Regions from separate parts of the Mesorhizobium sp. WSM4809 genome, predicted to be linked through region 2. Evidence: riboswitches for the same ligand, from Rfam matches in the RefSeq annotation. Region 2 holds a riboswitch; each other region holds the start of a gene.

Region 1 (6,847 bases), on a different contig from region 2:
CTGTGTTCGATTTCGCCGTCAACAGCGGGCCTGGCCGGGCGGCCAAATATTTGCAGGCGGCCGTCGGCGTTGCGCAGGACGGGCGGATCGGACCGGTCACCGTCGCGGCGGCCAAGGCAAAGCCGGCCGGTGTGACCATCGATGCGCTTTGCGATGCGCGGCTGGCGTTCCTCAAGCGGTTGCCGACATGGGCAACATTCGGGCGCGGCTGGTCGGATCGGGTCAAGTCAGTGCGGGTTCAGGCCCTGCTGATGTCGGCGCAGCGCCCCGCGGCACCGGTGACCGCGCCGGCGCCGCCCAGGGTCGAAACATCGCCCAATGGGGCGTCGTCGATCCAGCCCGTGCCGCCGGCGCCCGGCGGCAAGGCGGCTGCCGCGGCCGGCATCCTCGTTCTCCTGGCCGGAGCGCTCGCTGCCTTCCGGCATCAGGTCGCCGCTCTTTTCGGGAGCCTGTTTCGATGAGATGGTTCAACACCAATGCGCTGCACAATCTCCTCAACACGCTGATCGCCATCATCTGCGGCGGCGCACTCGCCGGCTTCGACTGGACGCTGCTCGGGGTGAGCGACCGCACCGCGCTTCAGATCAGCGGCGTCATTGCCCTGGCCAAGATCATCATCAACGCAGTCCGTGACGGCCCGCGCGGCATGGTCGCGCCGCCGGCCAAGGAGACATGAGATGGGAACACTCGCCCTCGCGCTGCTCGGCCAGGCCTGGCCGTATCTTCTGGCAATTGGCGCCGCGCTTGCCGGTGTCTGGACGGCCTATGCCAAGGGCAAGGCCAGCCAGAAGGCCAGGCAGGATGCCGCCGACGCCGCGGCGCGCACCGAAGCCCAGAAGATCGACGATGCCGTCGCCGGCCGGACGCCGGAAGACAACAGAGGGAGGCTGGCCAGATGGTCAAAATCATAGCGCTCTCGCTGCTGCTGGCCGGCTGCACCACATCAGGCGGGTCGTTCTGCGCGGCCGGGCATCCCCTCCGGCCGACAAGGGCGGAGGCGGCGACCCTTTCCGACGCGTCGGTGGCGGCGATCCTGGCTCACAACGAAAAGGGCCAGAAGCTTTGCGGCTGGAGGCCATGATGAACGATCTTTTCGACCTGCTCGGCATCAAGGGACCGGTCGTGGCGGCGGGCCTCGCCGGCGGCGTTCTGCGCGCGCTGTCGCGGCATCGCTACAAGCTGCGCGAAATGGTGGCCTCGCCGATCTGCGGCGCGCTTGCGGCGGCCTATCTGACGCTGCCGGCGGTTTCCTACGCCAGGATCGCCGGCCTACCGATGCCCGCTCCCGCCGACGACACCACCACGCTGGCGGCCGCCTTCCTGATCGGCGTCTGCGCCATGTGGATTTCGGACGTCCTGTTCGAGTTCGTGGTGCGGAGAGTCAGCCGCGCGCGGGACGAATAGCTGGTGCGGCGGCGATTGCTTGGCGGAATTGCCGAGGCACGTTTCCCGCGGCATCGAACCATCGAAGACAACCCAAAATAGCCCGTTCCGGTTCGCCGGGCGGGCCATTTTTGCGTTTTGGCCTAATCAAGCCAGAATGTTGACCGCGCGTGCCGCGACCAGCGCGATGGTCAGCAGCGAGATCATGGCCTCGGCCATCATCAGCAGCTTGGCGCGCTGGGAGAGTGGCAAGGTATCGGTCGGCGAAAATGCGGTCGCATTGGTGAAGGCGAGGAAGAAATAATCGACGAAGCCGGGCAGCCAATCTCGAAGCTCACGGTCGTTCAACGTCATCTGCGCGAACAGGAAATCGGCCTGTGCGAGCTTGACGAGGCCGCAGGTCGGCGGACCGCCGCGGTCGGTGCTCCAGAACCACAAGGCAAAAACGGTGACGTTGGTGACCCAGATGTTGAGCGCGTCGATCAGCAGCGTCGTACCGCTACTGCCGGCATGGCCCTCCAGCAAGGCACGCACCAGCAGGACCAGCGAACCGCAATTGATGATGCTGATGATGGCGGTCATGGTCAGGGCTGTTCTGCGGATCATGACCCGAAACTGGCCGATCGCATGCCACTCGTGGTCCTCGACCGCCTTTCGGGTGGCGGCCTGCGTCCAGGCGGTGGCCACCGACAAGGGCAGCAGCAGGGCCGCCTCCAGCGCGGGCGCCACCCAGCGCGGCCCGAATGAGAGATTGTTGATGACCAGAAGCTGCAGGCAGATGATGACGAGAACGGCCGCACGGGCCATCCAGAAATCGAGCGCACGGTAGTGAATGACGGCGTGGTGGTGGCGCATTTTTCAAATCCTGGATGCTTTTTGGGGACGGTAACCGGTCAGGCGTAGGCGACGCCTGCCGCGATCACGCCCAAGGCGCCATGCCCGGCATGTTCAGGGTGCTGCGGGATGGCGTGTTCCATTGTTGTCTTGCTGGCGTGTGATGACGGGAGAGGCGGCATGGTGGCGCGAAACTCTGCCTCAATCTTGGTTTTGCCATGGTCGGCCAAGTATACATTTTCGTAAGCTTCAAGTTCTGGGCTGTTCGTAAAACCGTCCGGTGTGATTTATCCACCGCATGACGCGAATCGACGAAACCATGAACGGTTGGCTGCCGGTCGGCAGTTCTGTTCCAGGCGACTGGTGGCAGTCGTCGATCTGGCCGGGGCTGACGCGCTATCCAGAAGCCGGCCTGGCGCTTTTATGCCTGACGCAGATCCTGTGCTGGACCGTGATGCCGGCGCTTGTCGATGCCGCCCCGCCCGGCGACGTCGTCGAGAGTTTCATGTGGGGCCGCGAATGGGTGCTTTTGACCTACAAGCATCCGCAGCTCCCCGGCTGGCTGCTCGAGATCAGCCATCTTCTGACCGGATCGTTCCGCTGGCCGCAATATCTGCTCGCCCAGCTTGTCGTCTCGGCGACCTTCGTCTTCGTCTACCTGCTGGCCCGCGACATGCTCGGGAGAACCCGCGCGCTGGCCGCCGTGCTTTTGATGCCGTCATTGTATTTCTTCGGCTGGCCGACACCGCAGTTCAATCATGATTACGCGCAGATGCCCTTCTGGGCCGCAATCTGCTGGCTGCTGTGGCGTGCGGGCCGTAGCGGTGGGCCGGGCTGGTGGCTGGCGCTCGGACTGGTGTCGGGCGTCGGGCTCTATGCCAAGTTTTCCACCGGGCTGCTGTTGCTCTTCGGGGCGATCTGGCTGTTGTCGGACACGCGGGCACGCAATCGGCTCGCCACGCCCTGGCCCTGGCTTGGGCTCGCGGTTTTCCTCGCCGTCGCCGCGCCACTGGCCATCCAGCTCTACCGCATCGATTTCCTGCCGCTGACCTATGTCGCCGGCCGCGATGAATGGGTGTTGGTCCACCGCGCCCGCCTTTACTATATCGGTGTCCAAATGGCGGGGCTCTGCGGCTTATTGCTGGTGCTGTCGATATCGGGGCTGTTGCGGCGTTCGCCCGCGCCGGAACAGCCCATTGAGCGCGGCGCGCTGGCCTATCTCGTGTGGATGGGGCTTGGTCCGGCGGTGCTTGTCATGGTGGCCTCGCTGTTTACCGGCGCCGGCGAGGCGTGGGGCGCGCCGATGTACAATCTGGTCGGCGTTGTGGCGATCGCCTTGCTGGGTCATCGGCTTGGCGCCGTCGAACTGCGACGGCTGGCGATCTGCGCGTTCGCCTGCATCCTCGGCATGTCCGGTGCCTATGCGGGCATCCGCTGGACGAGTTGCAATTTGCGCGGGCGCATGGATGCCGTCTGCTGGCCAGCGCGGCAGATTTCGGACGAAGCCGAGGCGGTCTGGCACGCGGCGGTGCCCGGTCGGCTCGACATCGTCGGCGGCGATACCCGCATCGCGTTGCTGGCGGGCCTCAACGCCTATGACAAGCCGTCGATCTTCACAGACCTCGACATGCGGCTCGCCCCCTGGATCACCAGCCAGCGGCTGCGCGATCACGGCATGCTTCTGGTCTGGCCCGGGAGCGGCGTGCCACCTCGGCTGCTGGCGTGGCTGGGAAACATCCCGGTCAAGACCGTTCTTTTCGACTGGTCGCTCAGGGCACCACCGGTGGCGATCAGCTTTGCCGCCATTCCGCCTGGCATGAAGCTACTGGGTTTGATCGACAGCCTCGCCCAACCGAGCAATTGAGGTAGATCCACCGCGTCCGCTGGACGAAGCAGGTGACAATGCCCATTTATGGCGAGACCACTTGCTTTCACGCAATTCCAGACGGAAAACCGCCACACACTTTTCCTGGAATTGCTTTTGAGGAGACGTGACATGGCGACTTCGACCGAACGTGCAGTCCTTGCCGGCGGCTGTTTCTGGGGCATGCAGGATTTGATACGGCGCTATCCCGGCGTCATCTCCACCCGTGTCGGCTACAGCGGCGGCGACGTGCCCAACGCCACCTACCGCAACCACGGCACCCACGCCGAAGCCATCGAGATCAATTTCGATCCGGCCATCATAAGCTATCGCACGCTGCTGGAACGCTTTTTCCAGATCCACGATCCGACGACCCGCAACCGCCAGGGCAACGATGTCGGGACGAGTTATCGCTCGGCGATCTATTACACCAGCGACGAACAGAAGCGCGTCGCCGAGGACACCATCGCCGATGTCGATGCCTCGGGCCTGTGGCCGGGCAAGGTCATCACCGAAGTCGCACCCGTTGGTCCGTTCTGGGAAGCCGAGCCCGAGCATCAGGACTATCTGGAGAAATATCCCAACGGATACACCTGCCACTTCGTCAGGCCAGGCTGGAAGCTGCCGGTTCGCGAGACGGCGGTTTCGTAGAGTTCAAGGTTGTACCAAACCCCGATCCCCGCGTCGTGGTAGAACAAAGCCGCGGAGGTTGTGCTCCGCGGCTTTGGTTCGATCGCGTGCAGATTACTTGCCGCAATTGTTGTCGTTGACTGTCGGCGAGGTGGTGCCCGGGGAGGTGCCGTTGGCATCTGCCTGCGCCCCCTGCGGACTTGCCGGGCAATTCTGATCCGCGTTTGAATTCATATCTCCTACCGTGCCAGTCGTGCTGTTGGTCGTGCCCGGGTCGACAGTGTCCGGCTCGACCGTATTCGGTGAAGCCGGCGTGTTCGGCTCAACCGTCACCGATTTGCCGCTGCCGCTTCCATTTGCGTTGTTGCTGCCGGCGCTTTGCGCCATGGCTGACGTGGCCAGACCAATGGTGAGAACCGAAGCTGCGAGGATTTTCATGAACATGGTTTGTCTCCATTTCTGTGAAGTCGTCGCTTGTTTTCTACGAAAGTGATCGCGTTGCGACTGTGGGGACAACCGGTCGCAGCGGCGAAGGTTCCCGACAAAATTCCGCACAGGCGCACCGTGACTGGCGCAATGCTTTTGGCGCAGTGCTCTGAAAAAACGGCTTTCCCTTGAACTCGAATGATGCTTTAAGGCGCACATCCACAGGGGTGCTCCGTACGGTCGGGGCTGAGACGGGGGCGGCAAGCCCACAGACCCTAGAAGCTGATCTGGGTAATACCAGCGGAGCGAGGCGGGCGATGTTTTCAGGCGCACAGATTTCCCTATACCCCATGACCGACGATTTCGTCGGTGTCATTCTTGGCGCGCTCGGTGCGCTCGATCCCTGGCGCGACAAGCTCAGGATCGAGACCGACGACATCTCGACCTTGCTGGTCGGGCCGCCCGAAGTGCTGTTTCCCGCCATGCGCGACCTCTTCGTGGCGGCGGCACGCAGCGGCAAACATTGCGTGTTGTCGGCCACCATCTCGCGCGGGTGCCCTGGCGAGCCGGATGATCCGATCTGCCGCTCCGATGCACTTGGCGGGCCTGTTGGGCCACTCGGCCCGCGCAAGGATGCGGCCATCGCGGCGGTGCGCAATGCTGCTGCCACCGGCCAGCCGGCGGCGGCGCAGTTCTCGCTCTATGTGATGGGCACCGACGACCACATGGACGAGATCTACGGCTGCATCGATTTTCTCAAGCAGTCCGGCGTCTATGAGCGTTCCAAGCATTTCTGCACGAAACTGCGCGGTGATGCCGGTGCGATCTTTTCGGCGCTGGACGAGGCCTTCTGCCGCTTCGGACCAGGCGCCGGCCACGTAACCCTCGACGTCACGGTCTCGGCCAACAGCCCGTCGGCTGTCTGAGCCAGCCGCGCTTTCGCGCTGCCGTCAAAGGTTATCTCCCGTGGCCACATCATCAGTCGCTTCGCGCCCGATCGCGAGCCTTCTTGTCAAGGCAATGCCGGCCATGATCTCGGTCGGTTTGCTCCTGCTGGCGTGGGAGCTTTATGCCACCTATTCCGGCATCAGGCCGACGACACTGCCGGCGCCGTCGCGCGTTTTCGAGCAAGCGCTGCTCAATCGCCAGGCGCTGGCCGACAACGCCATTCCGACCATCGGCGCCACGCTGCTCGGCTTTGCCTGTTCGCTCAGCGCTGCCTTCGTGCTGTCAATGCTGGTCGACTTCTTCCAGCCGCTGCGGCGTGCGATGTTTCCTGTCTTAATCGTCAGCCAGACCTTGCCGCTGGTGGCGATCGCGCCGCTGGTGGTGCTCTGGTTCGGCTTCGGGCTGGCGCCCAAGATCATGCTGGTGGCGCTGGTTACCTTCTTTCCGATGCTGGTTGCGTTGGTCGAGGGTTATGAGTCGACCGAGGCCGAGATCGGGCAAATGCTGCGCGCCATGGGGGCAGGGCGCTGGCGCATCTTCGTGCTGGCACGGCTGCCTTCGGCGCTGCCCTATTTCTTCGCTGGTTTGAGGATCTCCATCACCTACGCCGTGGTCGGCGCGATCTTCGCCGAATATGCGGGGGCCGCGAAGGGGCTGGGCATCTACATGCTCAACGCCAAGAACAATTTCCGTCCTGACCTGGTTCTTGCCGCCGTCGGAGTGAGTGCCGCGCTGACACTTGTCCTGTTCGGGTCGACTGTA
Region 2 (6,847 bases):
TCGACACGTCTCTTGAGGCCATGCTCAAGCAAATAACGCTCCTCGATGGAGGGCTTCAGCTCGGACCTTGACTAGTGCGATTAACGAACGTCATTTCGCTGGTCGAACGGGTGGACCGCTTTATTGGTTCGTCGCCCGTAGCGCTTCCATTCGCGATGCTGCCTTCATTTCGCGGTCCTCGCCAAACTGTTCAGACAAATCGAAGCCAGCTCTCCCGCGGACAGACGCTGGCAAGCTGTGCGTGGACTTAGCGAAACAGCCGTCCGCAATTTAGCGGAATCCCTGTCCAGAGTTTGCGAAACACGCAACCAAAACATGAAAGTGCGATGTTCAGGCGCATCGGTGCGACTGCACCAAGCTAAGTCATTTGAAGTGATGCCAAGGGGAAACGGAATTGAGCAACGGCTCAAGCGCTGGCGAACCTTCGAATGTTGCGCATATTGGAGCGCCGCCGATTCGAGCACGATCAACGATCGCTGTGGCAAGCTCACGTCAATGTCTCCGAAGTGCCGTTCTGCTGGCGAGGCCGACGCATTTGCCGCCCGCCAGACTACCCCGCTCGGGAGCGCGACGCCGGCAGCACTCCCATTTCCTTGAGCAACCGGCCAGCGCCGTCAATCTTGTCCATGGTCCAGAGCATGAAACGGCTGTCGACATGGATGCTGCGACTGCGGTCTGCGGCATATGCCCAATCGGAGATCACTCCATCAAGCGTGCCATCGAAGGCGAGGCCGACGAACTCGCCGCGCCCATTCAGCGTCGCCGAGCCGCTATTGCCGTTGGTGATGTCGGCGGTGGACAGGAAGTTGACCGGCAGCGTGCCCAGCGCCGGCGCGACATAGGGGCCATAATCCTTGGCTCGGATCGCTGCGATAGCCGCATCTGGAGCGTCGAACTCACCCTTGCCCGTTTCTTTGGCCAGAAGTCCCTCGGCCGTGGTGAAGGGCGTCCAGGTCTGCCCGTCGCGTGTTCGCCCCGCCACCTTGCCCCAGGTGATGCGCAGTGAGCCATTCGCGTCGGGATACATCGGCCGGCCGATTGCCTGCCGGTAGGCACGCTGACCGTGCATATAGATGGCGCGAGCCGCCTGGCTGCGTCCAGCACGGTCCTTCGCAGCCTGCTCCGCAGCGATGTCGCCGGGATAGAGAGCGACCGCCAGCTTGATGAAAGGGTCCTCGGATGCCTCGAAGGCAGCAGCGGGCTTATCAAGCCAGCCGAGCCGCGTCGCCGTGTCTGCGAGTTTGGTGCCTGCATAAAGTCGGTCAAGGCCAGTTTGGCCCAAAGCACTTTCGAAAGCAGTATCGCGGTCCTTTGCATCCAGCCGGCGATATTCGTCGAGTGCGGCCTCGAAAAGCTTTCGATCGATGTCTGGCAAATAGCGGCGTTCGATCTGCGTCAGCTGATCCGAGATTTCTTTATGGTTACGATCCTGAAAGCCGCTTTCACGGTCTTCATCGGGCTTCTCGTGCTCCTTTGTCCAGCGATAGAGAGTGCGTGCCGATGACAGTAGTTGCGCGCGATTGAGCAACGCCTGGCGCAGCCTCGCCAGCGAAGCCCGGCTATTCTCGCCCACCATCGCGTCCAGTTCGCGGATTGCTGCGTCAAAGCGCGTCTGCCGCACGGGATACTCAGCGACCCAAGCGCGAAAAACTTCCTCCTCGGTAGCCTTGCGCGCGTCGAGGCCGATCGCGTCGGCGCCGACTAGATCGCCCGCCAGCTTCTTCTTGTAGTTTTCAACGCCTTGTAGGATGGAGGCGTAGCGGATCTGCGCTTCGCGATTGCCTGCCGTGGCTTGCTTGATCTGAGCGGCATAATCCGAGAGCAAACGCTGGGACAGTGGTTCGTATTCGGCGAAGTTGAACTGGACTTCATCGGCGGTGAGGAACCGCTGGGTTGCGCCGGGAAAGCCGGCGACCATCACGAAATCGCCTTCTTGGACGCCTTGACGGGCTATGGGCAGCCAACTCTTTGGCCGGTAAGGCACATTGTCACGCGCATAAGGCCGGGAGGAACCATCAGGAGCGACATAGGCGCGATAGAAGCCGAAATCGCCTGTGTGGCGCGGCCACATCCAATTGTCCGTTTCGCCGCCGAAGTTACCGGTGCCGAGCCCGGGCGCATAGACGAGGCGCACGTCCTGAATTTCAAGGTTCTGCTGGAGATAGTAGAAAGCGCCGCCATAGTAAGGCCTCACGTCGCAGCGGCGACTGGCCTGTTCTTCACATGCAGCGATCAGCGCCTTGCGGTTCGCTTCGAGCCGCTCATAGCGGGCAAGGCCGTTCAGCTTGTCCGAGACGCCCTTGAGCATGTCAGCGGTCACATCCCGCATATCCTCGGTCACATAGATGCGGCTGCCGGGCGCCGCAGGCAATTCTTCACCCAGGCTCTTCGCCAGAAACCCATTGGTGAGATAGTCTTGACCCTCCCTGCTGTTGTACTGGATGGACTCCAGCACGCAGTGATGGTTGGTGGCGACCAGCCCTTGCGGACTGACGAATGAGGCGGAGCATCCGCCCAGTGAAACGATCGCGCTAAGCGGGGCAGCGCCCAGACGGCTCAGCTGCGCGGGATCGATCTGGAGCCCATCCGCGCGCATGGCCGCGCCGACTTCCGCACTCTGGGCCGGCATCCACATGCCTTCGTTCGCCGATGCAGCGGTGGCCGTCCAGAGCAAGGCGATGGCACTTACCCAAGCAACCATATCACATTCGCAGTTCATACTGGTGCCTCTCCCATTCTATCTACTGTCTCCCCCGACTGGATCGACTTCGGGCTGGCCGGCGACGCCAGCGCCTGCGATGACGCTCCCCTCATCGTATCGGTTCTGGGCAACGTTTGCGGCTCGTCCGTTGCACTAATCGTGCCAAAGCAATAAAGCTTTCAACGACTCAAATGGTAAGCTGCCTTCCATGTCCGACCTACGACATTTCGTCGTAGACCGGACGCCCCTCGTCCTCGCTAGCGACGAAGCCCGCTGCCGAATCGCCGTCGCCTGTCCATAATCGTGAGAGCGCGTTTCTTCCCCCGATCTGCCGGAACATCCCGAAAGCGTTCCGATCGACATGCTTATCCCGATCGACGGCACCCCGCTTGCCGACGCCAAGCCGATCGAGCCGATCGAATTCGTGCGCGTGATCGCGCTGGCGCGCATCATGATGCCGAAATCGCATGTCCGTCTTTCAGCCGATCGCCGAGACCTCAGGCACGCTGCTGACCGCCGATGAGGTGATGACCGACTGGGGACGCACCGCAACCATGTTCGCCTGCGAGCAGGCCTCCATTTCTCCTGATATCCTTTTGCACCTCGAAGCCTGACCGGCGGCGCTATCCCGCTGGCCGCCACGCTGGCCACCGATACGATCCTCCAAGGCTCATTATTCGATCGACCGGAAGAAGACCTTCTTTCATTCGAGTTCGTACACCGCCAATAAGATTGCCTGTGCGGGCCGCACTCGCCAATGTCGAGATCTGGCGGAACGAGCCTGTCGCCGAGCGGATCGCGGCCTTGAGCGCGATGCAGGCCGCCGGGGCTTCGACGCTTTCGCGACACCTTTCTTCACCGGCAGCCGCGACCGGCACGATCGCGGCACTCGATCTGCGCGCCGGCTCCGCCGGCTATCTGGCCGAGATCGGACCGAAACTGCGCGCGTTCTTCCATGAGCGCGGCCTGCTTATTCGCCCGCTCGGCAATGTCCTCTACCCCCTCCCGCCCTATTGCATCACCGGCGACGAGTTGGACGGTCTCTATGACGCCATCGAGGATGGCCGGCGAACGCTTCGGTTCGACGCCACGGGCAGATCGTCGCGCATTCTCGGGCTTGGCCACCATGCGCCCGGGCGAAAGGTCGATAACCCGGAAATCGAAACCGGTCTCGGGCTCGAACCTGGCTGGATCGAGCAGCGCACCGGAATTCGCTCGCGATTCTGGGCAACGGACGAAGACACGTTGTCTGGCCTCGCCGCCCGTGCCGGCGACATGACTGGTCATTCATGATGGATAGGACAACAGACCAATGCGAAAGCTAGTCGCTGGCAAGCTGCACGGCATCCACGTCACCGAAGCGAACCTCAACTATCATCGCTCGATTGCGCTCGACCCCGTCCACTGCGAGGCAGCCGGAATCCTGCCCATGGAATTCGTGGAGATATGGAACAAGAATTCCGGAGCGCGGATTTCGACCTATGTCATTCTCGGCGAGCGCGCTCACGATGCTGCATCCTCAATGGTGCGGCTGCCCGCACCTGCCAGCACGACGACCAGATCGTTGTCTGCAACTCCGTCTACCTGGACGAAGCGCACATCACCTCGCTGAAGCCGCGGATCGTCCGGTTCGACCAGGACAACCACATAGGCGATCGCCTGAGCTACTCCGTCGATCTTGATGTAAATGGGTGTTACCGTTCTCGATCCTTGACGAGGCGAATGAGGCTTTGGCCATCACGGCCCTGGTCTCCGGGGCGTGATTTGGTCCCGACGCATGCGCGAACTCCCGCGCGGTTTGATTAACCGCCGGCCGTCACCGCCGGCCCAAGGCGCCCGAACCCGCTTGACAAGATAGCGCAGGCCCGTTCAACCTAGGGCATTCACCAGGGGAGTCCCGGCAAGGGGCTGAGATACTGCTGGCTTTCACGGCGCAGTGACCCGTTGAACCTGATCCAGTTCATACTGGCGTAGGGACGGTGCAAGCGCTTTGCGGGAGTTTACGCCCGAGGTCCTGTTTCGGCAGGTCGACCAGAGCGACTTTTCATCCTTCCGGCACAGAACTGGGTCTCCAATGCATGAGCAAAGGAGCCTCAAGATGAATGCCCTCACGCCCGCCGTCTCGACGGGACCGCTGCCCGCCTCGCGGAAAATCCACAAGTCCGGCGTCCTCCACCCGCACATCAAGGTACCGATGCGCGAAATCTCCGTCCATCCAACGGCCGGCGAGCCGCCTGTCATCGTCTACGATCCGTCCGGCCCCTATACCGACCCAACAGTCGAAACCAGCATTGAGAACGGCCTCGCCCGGATTCGCCACGAATGGATTGTGGCACGCGGCGATGTCGAGGCTTATGACGGCCGCCACGTCCGGCCCGAAGATAATGGATTCGTCACGGGCGAGCGTCTGACGCCAGAATTTCCCGTTCGCAACCGGCCGCTAAAGGCCAAGGCCGGCAAGGCGGTTACCCAGCTTGCCTATGCGCGCGCCGGCATCATCACACCCGAAATGGAGTTCGTCGCCATCCGCGAGAACCTCGGGCGGGAGATGCTTCGCGGCAAGCTCGAGCGCGACGGCGAAGCCTTCGGCGCGGCGATTCCAGATTTCGTGACGCCGGAATTCGTGCGTGACGAGGTGGCGCGCGGGCGCGCGATCATTCCCGTCAACATCAACCATCCCGAGAGCGAGCCGATGATCATAGGCCGCAATTTCCTGGTCAAAATCAATGCCAATATCGGCAATTCGGCGGTCACATCGTCGATGGCCGAAGAGGTCGAAAAAATGGTCTGGGCGATCCGCTGGGGCGCGGACACGGTGATGGACCTGTCGACCGGCCGCAACATCCACAACATCCGCGACTGGATCGTGCGCAATGCGCCGGTGCCGATCGGTACGGTGCCGCTCTATCAGGCGCTGGAAAAGGTCAACGGCATCGCCGAGGATCTGAACTGGGAGGTCTACCGCGACACGCTGATCGAGCAGGCCGAGCAAGGCGTCGACTATTTCACCATCCACGCCGGCGTGCGGCTGCACTACATACCGCTGACCGTCGACCGGGTCACGGGCATCGTCTCGCGCGGCGGCTCGATCATGGCCAAATGGTGCCTGCACCATCACCGGGAGAGCTTCCTCTACGAGCATTTCGAGGAAATCTGCGACATCGCCAGAGCCTATGACGTCTCCTTCTCGCTCGGCGACGGCCTTCGTCCCGGTTCAATAGCCGATGCGAACGACGCGGCGCAATTCGCCGAACTGGAAACACTTGGAGAACTCACCAAGATTGCTTGGGCAAAGGACTGCCAGGTGATGATCGAAGGCCCGGGCCATGTCCCCATGCACAAGATCAAGCAGAACATGGACAAGCAGCTCGCAGTGTGCGGTGAGGCGCCGTTCTACACGTTGGGGCCGCTGACGACCGACATCGCGCCCGGCTATGACCACATCACCTCAGGGATAGGTGCCGCCATGATAGGCTGGTTCGGCACCGCAATGCTTTGCTACGTCACGCCGAAAGAGCATCTCGGCCTTCCCGACCGCAACGACGTCAAGATTGGCGTGATCACCTACAAGATAGCCGCCCATGCAGCCGATCTGGCGAAGGGCCATCCGGCAGCGAAAACCAGGGATGATGCCCTTTCGCGCGCGCGCTTCGAGTTCCGCTGGGAGGACCAGTTCAACCTGTCGCTCGACCCCGAAACCGCACGGTCCTTCCACGACCAGACCTTGCCCAAGGAGGCGCACAAGCTGGCACATTTCTGTTCGATGTGCGGGCCGAAATTCTGCTCCATGCGCATTTCTCACGACATCCGTGCCGAGGCCCAGAAGGAAGGCATGGCGGCAATGGCTGCAAAATACCGGGAGGGCGGCGATCTCTACATGCCGGCGGACGAGACTGGCGTACCGGTCGTGCCAGAGGCTCCCAAACCATCATGAGGGTGCTCGTCAAAGGGGCCGGCGTTGCCGGCCTCACCGTCGCTTTCGAACTCGCCGCCCGCGGCGCGAAGGTCACAGTCGCCGAGATGCGGCATGGCCTTGGCGGCAACGCGTCGTGGTTCGCCGGCGGCATGCTGGCGCCATGGTGCGAGCGCGAAAGCGCGGAGCAGCCGGTGCTGGATCTCGGACGCGACGCTGCCGACTGGTGGGAT
Region 3 (6,847 bases), on a different contig from region 2:
CAGCAGGATGTCTGGCTCCGGCGCCATGACGCGGGCAAGGGCAGCACGCCTCGCCTCGCCGCCCGACAGATCGTTGGGCCGCTCCTCGCCCGACAGTCCGAGATGCTCCATCAGATAGCTGGCGCGGTAGGGATCGTCGGCAGGGCCAAGCCCGGCCTCGACATAGGCGCGGACAGTGGCAAAGCCCTCCATGTCGGGCATCTGCGGCAAATAGCGGACAGTTGCCGAAGGCTGGCGGAACACCTCACCGTCCTGCGGCTCGATCAGGCCAGCGGCGATCTTCAGCAGGGTCGACTTGCCCGACCCGTTGCGGCCGACCAGTGCGATCTTGTCGCCGGCCGAAGCCGTCAAGGCGGCGCCGTCGAGCAGCGGCGTGCCGCCGAAGGTCAGTTTTATCCCGTCGAGGTTGAGAAGAGGCGGGGCCATGTCAGCTTTCAGGTAAGGGATAGGGATGAGCGAGCAGCATCGCGCGGCCATGGCCGAGCGCGATTTCGAGGCGGCCCTTGACCTCGTTGGAAATGGTCAGCGACGAACCGAAGGCCACCTTGACGTGGTTCAGCGGCCATTTGGCGCGGGTGACGGTCAACCCGGCAAGCTCGGAAAAGCCGAGCACCGAAAACAGCGTGCCATCGGCATAGTCGAAGCCGGCCGTTCCGCGCAGCAGGGGAATGCCTTCCTGGGCGCCGCTGGTCAGGAGCACATCGGTCCCTGCTTCGGCCAGCCGCAAGGCAAGCGCCAGATGCAGGAAAGCGTGGTCGGCGCGCTTGCCGCCGAAAGCACCGGCGAGCACCAGCCGGGTCGCGCCGCGCTCGAGTGCTGCGGCGATGGCCAGTTCGCCATCGGTCTGGTCCTTTTCCGCCGGGAAGGTCCGGCGCGGCACGGAAGCGAGATCGTCCGGCAGGTTCGCCGGCACGGAATCGAAATCACCCACCCACAGCTCCGGCACGAGGCCCAGCAACTGCGCATGGCCTATGCCGGCGTCGGCGGCGATGACGCGGGAGCCTTCGACCTGACGGTCGAGCCGTGGCGTGCGGATGAGATCGCCGCCAAGCAGGATGGTGAATGTGCTCATATCGTGTGGCCCTTACCAGCCCGGCACGGGAAACGGAAGGCGGCAAACTCCCACTTGCGTGGCGGATCGGGCCGGCCTATGTGTCGAAACGCTCTAACGGGGTGCCGGACGCGATCTTCGCGGACCGGCTGAGAGGCAGTCTCGCCAACCCGCTGAACCTGATCCGGTTTGTACCGGCGGAGGGATTAGACGTTTCGGACAGTCCGACGCCTCAATTCCTTTCAATTCGAACGAAGGAGGCGCCGATGCGCACGCTTTTATACGCTCTTGTTTCAGCAACGGTCGTGGCCTTGTCCGGACCGGCCTTGGCCAAGGACAAGCTCACCGTCTACACCTATGAGAGTTTTACCGCCGACTGGGGTCCGGGTCCCGTGGTGAAGAAGGCGTTCGAGGCCGAATGCGGCTGCGATGTCGAGTTCGTCTCGGTCGCCGACGGCGTCGCGTTGCTCAACCGCGTCAGATTGGAAGGCGCATCGACCAAGGCCGATATCGTGCTTGGCCTCGACACCAATCTCACCGCCGATGCCAAGGCCTCAGGCTTGTTCGCGCCGCATGGCGGCGTAACTGATGTCAACGTGCCGGGTGGCTGGAGCGACGATACTTTTGTCCCCTTTGATTACGGCTATTTCGCTGTCGTCTACGACACCGAGAAGCTGAGGAACCCGCCGAAAAGCCTGAAAGAGCTGGTCGAAGGCAGTGCCGACGACAAGATCGTCATCCAGGATCCACGCACCTCGACGCCGGGCCTCGGCCTGCTTCTGTGGGTCAAGTCGGTTTATGGCGACAAGGCGCCGGAGGCCTGGGCCAAGCTCAAGCCGAAGGTGCTGACCGTGACGCCGGGCTGGAGCGAGGCCTATGGGCTGTTCACCAAGGGCGAGGCGCCGATGGTGCTGTCCTACACGACGTCGCCGGCCTATCACATGATCGCCGAGAACACCGGGCGCTACCAGGCCGCCTCCTTCGAGGAGGGCGAGTATCTGCAGATCGAGGTGGCGGGTATCACCACGACGGGGGCCAAGAATCCGCTGGCGGCCAAGTTTATGGCCTTCATGACCGGACCTAAATTCCAGGATGCCATTCCCGAGACCAACTGGATGTTCCCGGCCGGCAAGACCGACAAGCCGCTCAATCCGGCCTTTGATAAACTGGTCAAGCCGACCAAGACCTTGCTGTTCAGCCCGCAAGAGGTCGCTGCCAATCGCAAGGCCTGGGTCGATGAATGGCTTGCGGTGATGAGCAAATAAGTTTGCTATCGAAGATGAGTGCTCTACGGCGCCCCCCTCTGTCCTGCCGGACATCTCCCCCGCTTGGGGGGAGATTGGCTGCCATCGGCGATTTCGCCAATCGCCAATGCTGCTGGAGTGAGCGAGGCGTCGAAATTGCCAATCTCCCCCCTTGTGGGGGAGATGTCCGGCAGGACAGAGGGGGGCGCGAAGGAACGCAATCCTTTGTAAGTGCCGCGATCCGGAGATTGGTGGTCCGGCGTGCGACGCGCAGCCTCTGATCCCCGCGTCAGCGCCGGCATTGTCGCGCTTGCCGCGATCGCGCTGCTGATCGGCGGCGCGTTTGCCGGCCTGCTTTTCGAGGGCGCCCATGATTTCTCGGGCGCCTGGGCAGCCTTCGATCCCTATCTGCTTCGCGTCATTCGCTTCACGCTCTGGCAAGCGGCGCTCTCGACGCTGCTTTCGGCCATCCCGGCGCTGTTCGTGGCGCGCGCTCTGTCGCGACATCCACGTTTCTTCGGCCGCGCCTTCATCCTGCAGATCTTCGCCGTGCCGTTGGCGCTGCCGGCTATTGTCGCAGCGCTCGGCATTCTGGCGCTTTATGGCCGTGCCGGCTATTTCGCCGGCGTGCTTGCCTTGATCGGCGGCGGAAGCTGGCCGGGTATCTATGGCCTGTCCGGCATCCTCGTCGCCCATGTCTTCTTCAACCTGCCGCTGGCGACGCGGCTGTTCCTCGAGGCGCTGCAGACCATACCGGCCGACCAATGGCGGTTGGCGAGCCAACTCGGCATGGCGGCGCGGCCGGCGTTCCGGCTGATCGAATGGCCAACGCTGCGCGCCGCACTGCCCGGCGTCGCCGGGCTTGTGTTCATGCTCTGCATCACATCCTTCACGATCGTGCTGACGCTCGGCGGCGGGCCGGCCGCGACGACGCTGGAGGTCGGCATCTACCAGGCCCTGCGCTTCGATTTCGATCCCGCGCGGGCCGTTACACTGACGCTGTTGCAGATCGCCCTGACCTTTATCGTTGTGCTGGCCCTGACGCGCCTGGGCGCCAATGTGGTCGGCGACACCAATTTGCCGGTCGCGCAACGCCGCTATATCTCGGTGAATCGGAGCGAGACCTGGTTGAACGCGCTAGTCATCATCCTGGCGCTGCTGTTCGTCGTTGGGCCGATGGCGGCAACCGTGATGGCCGGGTTGGGTGCGGATCTCGGCCGTTTGGCCAGCGAGGCCACTGTCCGGCAGGCAACGCTGACCAGCGCGGCGCTCGCCTTCCTGTCGGCACTGCTCTCGGTGATGCTGTCGCTGGCGCTGACCATGGCGCGGCGGGCACTGGCGCTGAACCGCCGTGCCGGCGCAAAGACACTGCTCGAACGCGCCGCCGATACAGGCGCCGGCTTTGTTCTTGTCGTGCCGCCGATCGTCGTCGGCGCCGGCTGGTTCCTGTTGCTGCGCCATGCCGGCGATGTCTTTGCCATCGCCCCGGTCATGGTCGTCACCGTCAACGCGGTGATGGCGATGCCGTTCGCCCTGCGCGCCGTGCGTCCCGCCTATGATGCGGCGAGCGAGCGTCACGAACGGCTCTGCGCACAGCTCGGCATTGCGGGCTGGAACCGGCTGATACTGGTCGACTGGCCGTCGCTGCGGCGCCCGCTCGCCACGGCCTTCGCTTTCGCCATGGCGCTGTCGCTGGGCGATCTCGGTGTCATTGCCCTGTTCGGCAGTGATTCCGTGCAGACATTGCCCTACCTTCTTCTGGCTCGGATGGGCAGCTACCGCACCGAGGATGCCGCCGGCCTGGCACTCCTGCTCGGCCTCGTCTGTCTCGCGTTGATCGTGGCGGCGCACTGGCTGGGAAGGGAGAAGGTCCGGGATGCGTGACGGGGCGGCCAGCAGGCTTGAAAAGGGCGCATCGGTGCGGCTGGACAAGGTGTCGTTCAGTTATGGTGAGGTGCCACTTGTCTTCGACGTCGAGTTCGCCACGGCGAAGATCACCGCCATCATGGGTCCGAGCGGTTCGGGCAAGTCGACGCTGCTCAATCTGGTCGCCGGCTTCGAGACCCCACAATCGGGCCGCGTGCTGATCGGCGGGGCCGATGTCAGCGCCGAGCCGGCCTCGGCGCGGCCGGTGTCGATGGTGTTCCAGGAGAACAATCTCTTCGCGCATCTTTCCGTCGAGCAGAATGTCGGGCTCGGTCGCTCGCCCTCCCTGGGACTGACCGAGGCGGACCGCGCCGCGGTCGCCGAGGCGCTTGCGCGCACCGGTCTCGCGGGCAAGGAGAAACGCCTGCCGCGCGAGCTCTCCGGGGGCGAACGCCAGCGCGTCGCACTGGCCCGCGTGCTGGTGCGCGACCGACCGGTGTTGCTGCTCGACGAGCCATTCGCTTCGCTCGGACCCGCTTTGCGCGACGAGATGCTGAATCTGGTTGCTGCCGTTCATGCCGAACGCGCCATGACGGTGCTATTTGTCACCCACCAGCCCGAGGATGCACGCCGCATCGGCGAGCACATGGTGTTTGTCGACAATGGGTTGGTGGCCGCAACCGGCAAGGCTGATGATTTCTTTACCGGGGCTGGTCCGGAGGCGTTCCGGCGCTATATCGGCGCGGGTGCTGGATATTCCACATCACGCGATGTTGCCCGGAAGCGGACATAATTTACGGTCAAACCGGCTCCAGGCGATGTGGCGTTTGCTTGCCATGACCGGGGGAGTGTGGCTAGGTCGCCCTACCGGTCCGGCACAGGCCGTGATTTGCCTGCAGTATCCGCCGCCCGCCCTAAGGGACGGGCAACGGATGCTGCAGCAGTTTGAGATAGCGCATGACGCGTTCCGAAGATCGCCCCCGATTTTCGTGGTCATGCGCCGGGACCCGAAAGGAAGCCGTTCTGGCGATCGGCGCTAACACATTGGGAATGAAACCGCTGGCGCGTTTTCTCGCGCTGGCCGGTTTTGCCGTGGCGTTGGCAAGCTGCCAGATGTTCACGCCGCCGGAAGTTCAGGAATCCGGCTTCCAGCCTTCCGACAAGCCGATCACAGTGGACAATGTCGGCGCCAACAACAAGCTCGCCGAATTGGCCAAGGCGCAGCACCCGCGCATCCTGGCGACTTACGGCGGTGAATATTCCGACCCCAAGCTCGAGCGAATGGTCGCCAAGGTGGTCGGTAGTTTGACGGTGGTGTCCGCCAACCCGACACAGACCTATCGCATCACCATTCTAAATTCGCCCAACGTCAACGCATTCGCGCTGCCGGGCGGTTATCTCTACATCACCCGCGGCCTCCTGGCGCTGGCCAATGATTCGGCCGAGCTTGCCGCTGTAATCGCGCATGAGATGGGCCACGTCACCGCCAATCACGGCCTGCAGCGCCAACAGCTCGAGGCAGAGGAAGGCCTAGCGACCAAGGTGGTCTCCGATGTGCTCGGCGACAGCCCGACCGCCAAGGCGGCGTTGATCCGCGGCAAGCTGAGGCTGGCGCAATTTTCGCGCAACCAGGAGCTGGAAGCCGACGCCATCGGCATCAAGTCGATCGGCGAGGCCGGCTACGATCCTTTCGCCGCAGGCCGCTTCCTTCAATCGATGTCGGCCTATACCGATTTCCGCTCGATCAGCGGCGCCACCGACGCTAGCCTGGACTTCCTGGCCACGCACCCCAACACGCCGCAGCGCATCGATCTGGCGCAGCGCCATGCCCGCCAGTTCGGCGCGCCGGGCGTCGGCACGCGCGACCGCGATTCCTTCCTCGCCGGCATAGACGGCCTGCTCTATGGCGACACGCCCGAGGAAGGCTACGTGCGCGGCGAAACCTTCCTGCACCCGGGCCTTGGTGTGTCGTTCACGGTGCCGGACGGCTTCATCATCGACAATTCGGCAGCAGCGGTGACGGCCACCGGCCCCGGCGACATAGCGATCCGTTTCGATGGCGTTTCCATCGACAAGAACCGGGCGCTGACGGACTATATCCGCAGCGGCTGGGTGGCTGGTCTCGTCGACAGTAGCGTCAAGCAGGAAACCATCAACGGCAATGAGGCGGCGACCGCGCATGCCGGCGCCGAAGGCTGGCAATTCGACATAGCGGTGATCCGCGCTGGCGGCCAAGTCTACCGGCTGCTGACCGCGGCCCCTTCCGCCAGCGCGTCTCTGGACACGATCGCCCGTTCGGTAAGCGGCTCGTTCCGGATACTGAGTGCTGCCGAAAAGGCGGCGCTGAAGCCGCTGCACATCCGCGTCGTCACCGTCCAGCCTGGGCAGACGATGGGTTCACTTTCGGCGCAGATGGTCGGCGTCGACCGCAAGCTCGACCTGTTCCGCGTCCTCAACGCGCTGTCGCCCGGTGCCGCCGTTTCGGCCGGCGACAAGGTCAAGATCGTCACCGACAAGTAGGCGCCGCTGGACGCCTGCCGCCGTTCAGGCGGCAGTCGCCATGAACTCCGGGTTCTGCTTCACCAATGCGACCTTGAGCTTTTCCATGGCGCGGGCCTCGATCTGGCGGACGCGTTCCTTGGAGATGCCGAGGGTTTCGCCGAGCGCTTCGAGTGTCGCGCCCTCG

What was found. Region 2 has a riboswitch for thiamine pyrophosphate ahead of thiC (phosphomethylpyrimidine synthase ThiC). Riboswitches for the same ligand answer to the same signal wherever they lie in the genome.
Region 1: another riboswitch for thiamine pyrophosphate. It lies ahead of AC0L24_RS24155 (YkoF family thiamine/hydroxymethylpyrimidine-binding protein); the one in region 2 lies ahead of thiC (phosphomethylpyrimidine synthase ThiC).
Region 3: another riboswitch for thiamine pyrophosphate. It lies ahead of thiB (thiamine ABC transporter substrate binding subunit); the one in region 2 lies ahead of thiC (phosphomethylpyrimidine synthase ThiC).

What each region holds. Positions count from the first base shown of each region.
Region 1 covers NZ_JBVVQW010000011.1:126,243-133,089, forward strand. The annotation lists gene AC0L24_RS24105 (glycoside hydrolase family 108 protein) at 1-461, shown strand, start outside; gene AC0L24_RS24110 (hypothetical protein) at 458-676, shown strand; gene AC0L24_RS24115 (hypothetical protein) at 678-911, shown strand; gene AC0L24_RS24120 (hypothetical protein) at 896-1,081, shown strand; gene AC0L24_RS24125 (hypothetical protein) at 1,081-1,404, shown strand; gene AC0L24_RS24130 (hypothetical protein) at 1,531-2,238, opposite strand; gene AC0L24_RS24135 (hypothetical protein) at 2,277-2,447, opposite strand; gene AC0L24_RS24140 (ArnT family glycosyltransferase) at 2,516-4,081, shown strand; gene msrA (peptide-methionine (S)-S-oxide reductase MsrA) at 4,214-4,732, shown strand; gene AC0L24_RS24150 (RodZ family helix-turn-helix domain-containing protein) at 4,826-5,155, opposite strand; TPP riboswitch at 5,351-5,464, shown strand; gene AC0L24_RS24155 (YkoF family thiamine/hydroxymethylpyrimidine-binding protein) at 5,455-6,063, shown strand; gene AC0L24_RS24160 (ABC transporter permease) at 6,158-6,847, shown strand, end outside.
Region 2 covers NZ_JBVVQW010000004.1:582,380-589,226, reverse strand. The annotation lists partial or broken gene AC0L24_RS13915 (LysR family transcriptional regulator) at 1-56, opposite strand, end outside; gene AC0L24_RS13910 (S46 family peptidase) at 551-2,701, opposite strand; partial or broken gene AC0L24_RS13905 (biotin synthase BioB) at 3,015-3,191, shown strand; partial or broken gene AC0L24_RS13900 (aminotransferase class III-fold pyridoxal phosphate-dependent enzyme) at 3,187-3,791, shown strand; partial or broken gene AC0L24_RS13895 (3-oxoacyl-ACP synthase) at 3,809-3,979, shown strand; partial or broken gene panD (aspartate 1-decarboxylase) at 4,014-4,464, shown strand; TPP riboswitch at 4,580-4,696, shown strand; gene thiC (phosphomethylpyrimidine synthase ThiC) at 4,800-6,635, shown strand; gene thiO (glycine oxidase ThiO) at 6,632-6,847, shown strand, end outside.
Region 3 covers NZ_JBVVQW010000007.1:39,592-46,438, reverse strand. The annotation lists gene AC0L24_RS19095 (ABC-F family ATP-binding cassette domain-containing protein) at 1-426, opposite strand, end outside; gene AC0L24_RS19090 (thiamine diphosphokinase) at 428-1,072, opposite strand; TPP riboswitch at 1,160-1,274, shown strand; gene thiB (thiamine ABC transporter substrate binding subunit) at 1,318-2,316, shown strand; gene thiP (thiamine/thiamine pyrophosphate ABC transporter permease) at 2,557-4,179, shown strand; gene thiQ (thiamine ABC transporter ATP-binding protein) at 4,172-4,954, shown strand; gene AC0L24_RS19070 (M48 family metalloprotease) at 5,212-6,681, shown strand; gene AC0L24_RS19065 (RNA polymerase factor sigma-32) at 6,706-6,847, opposite strand, start outside.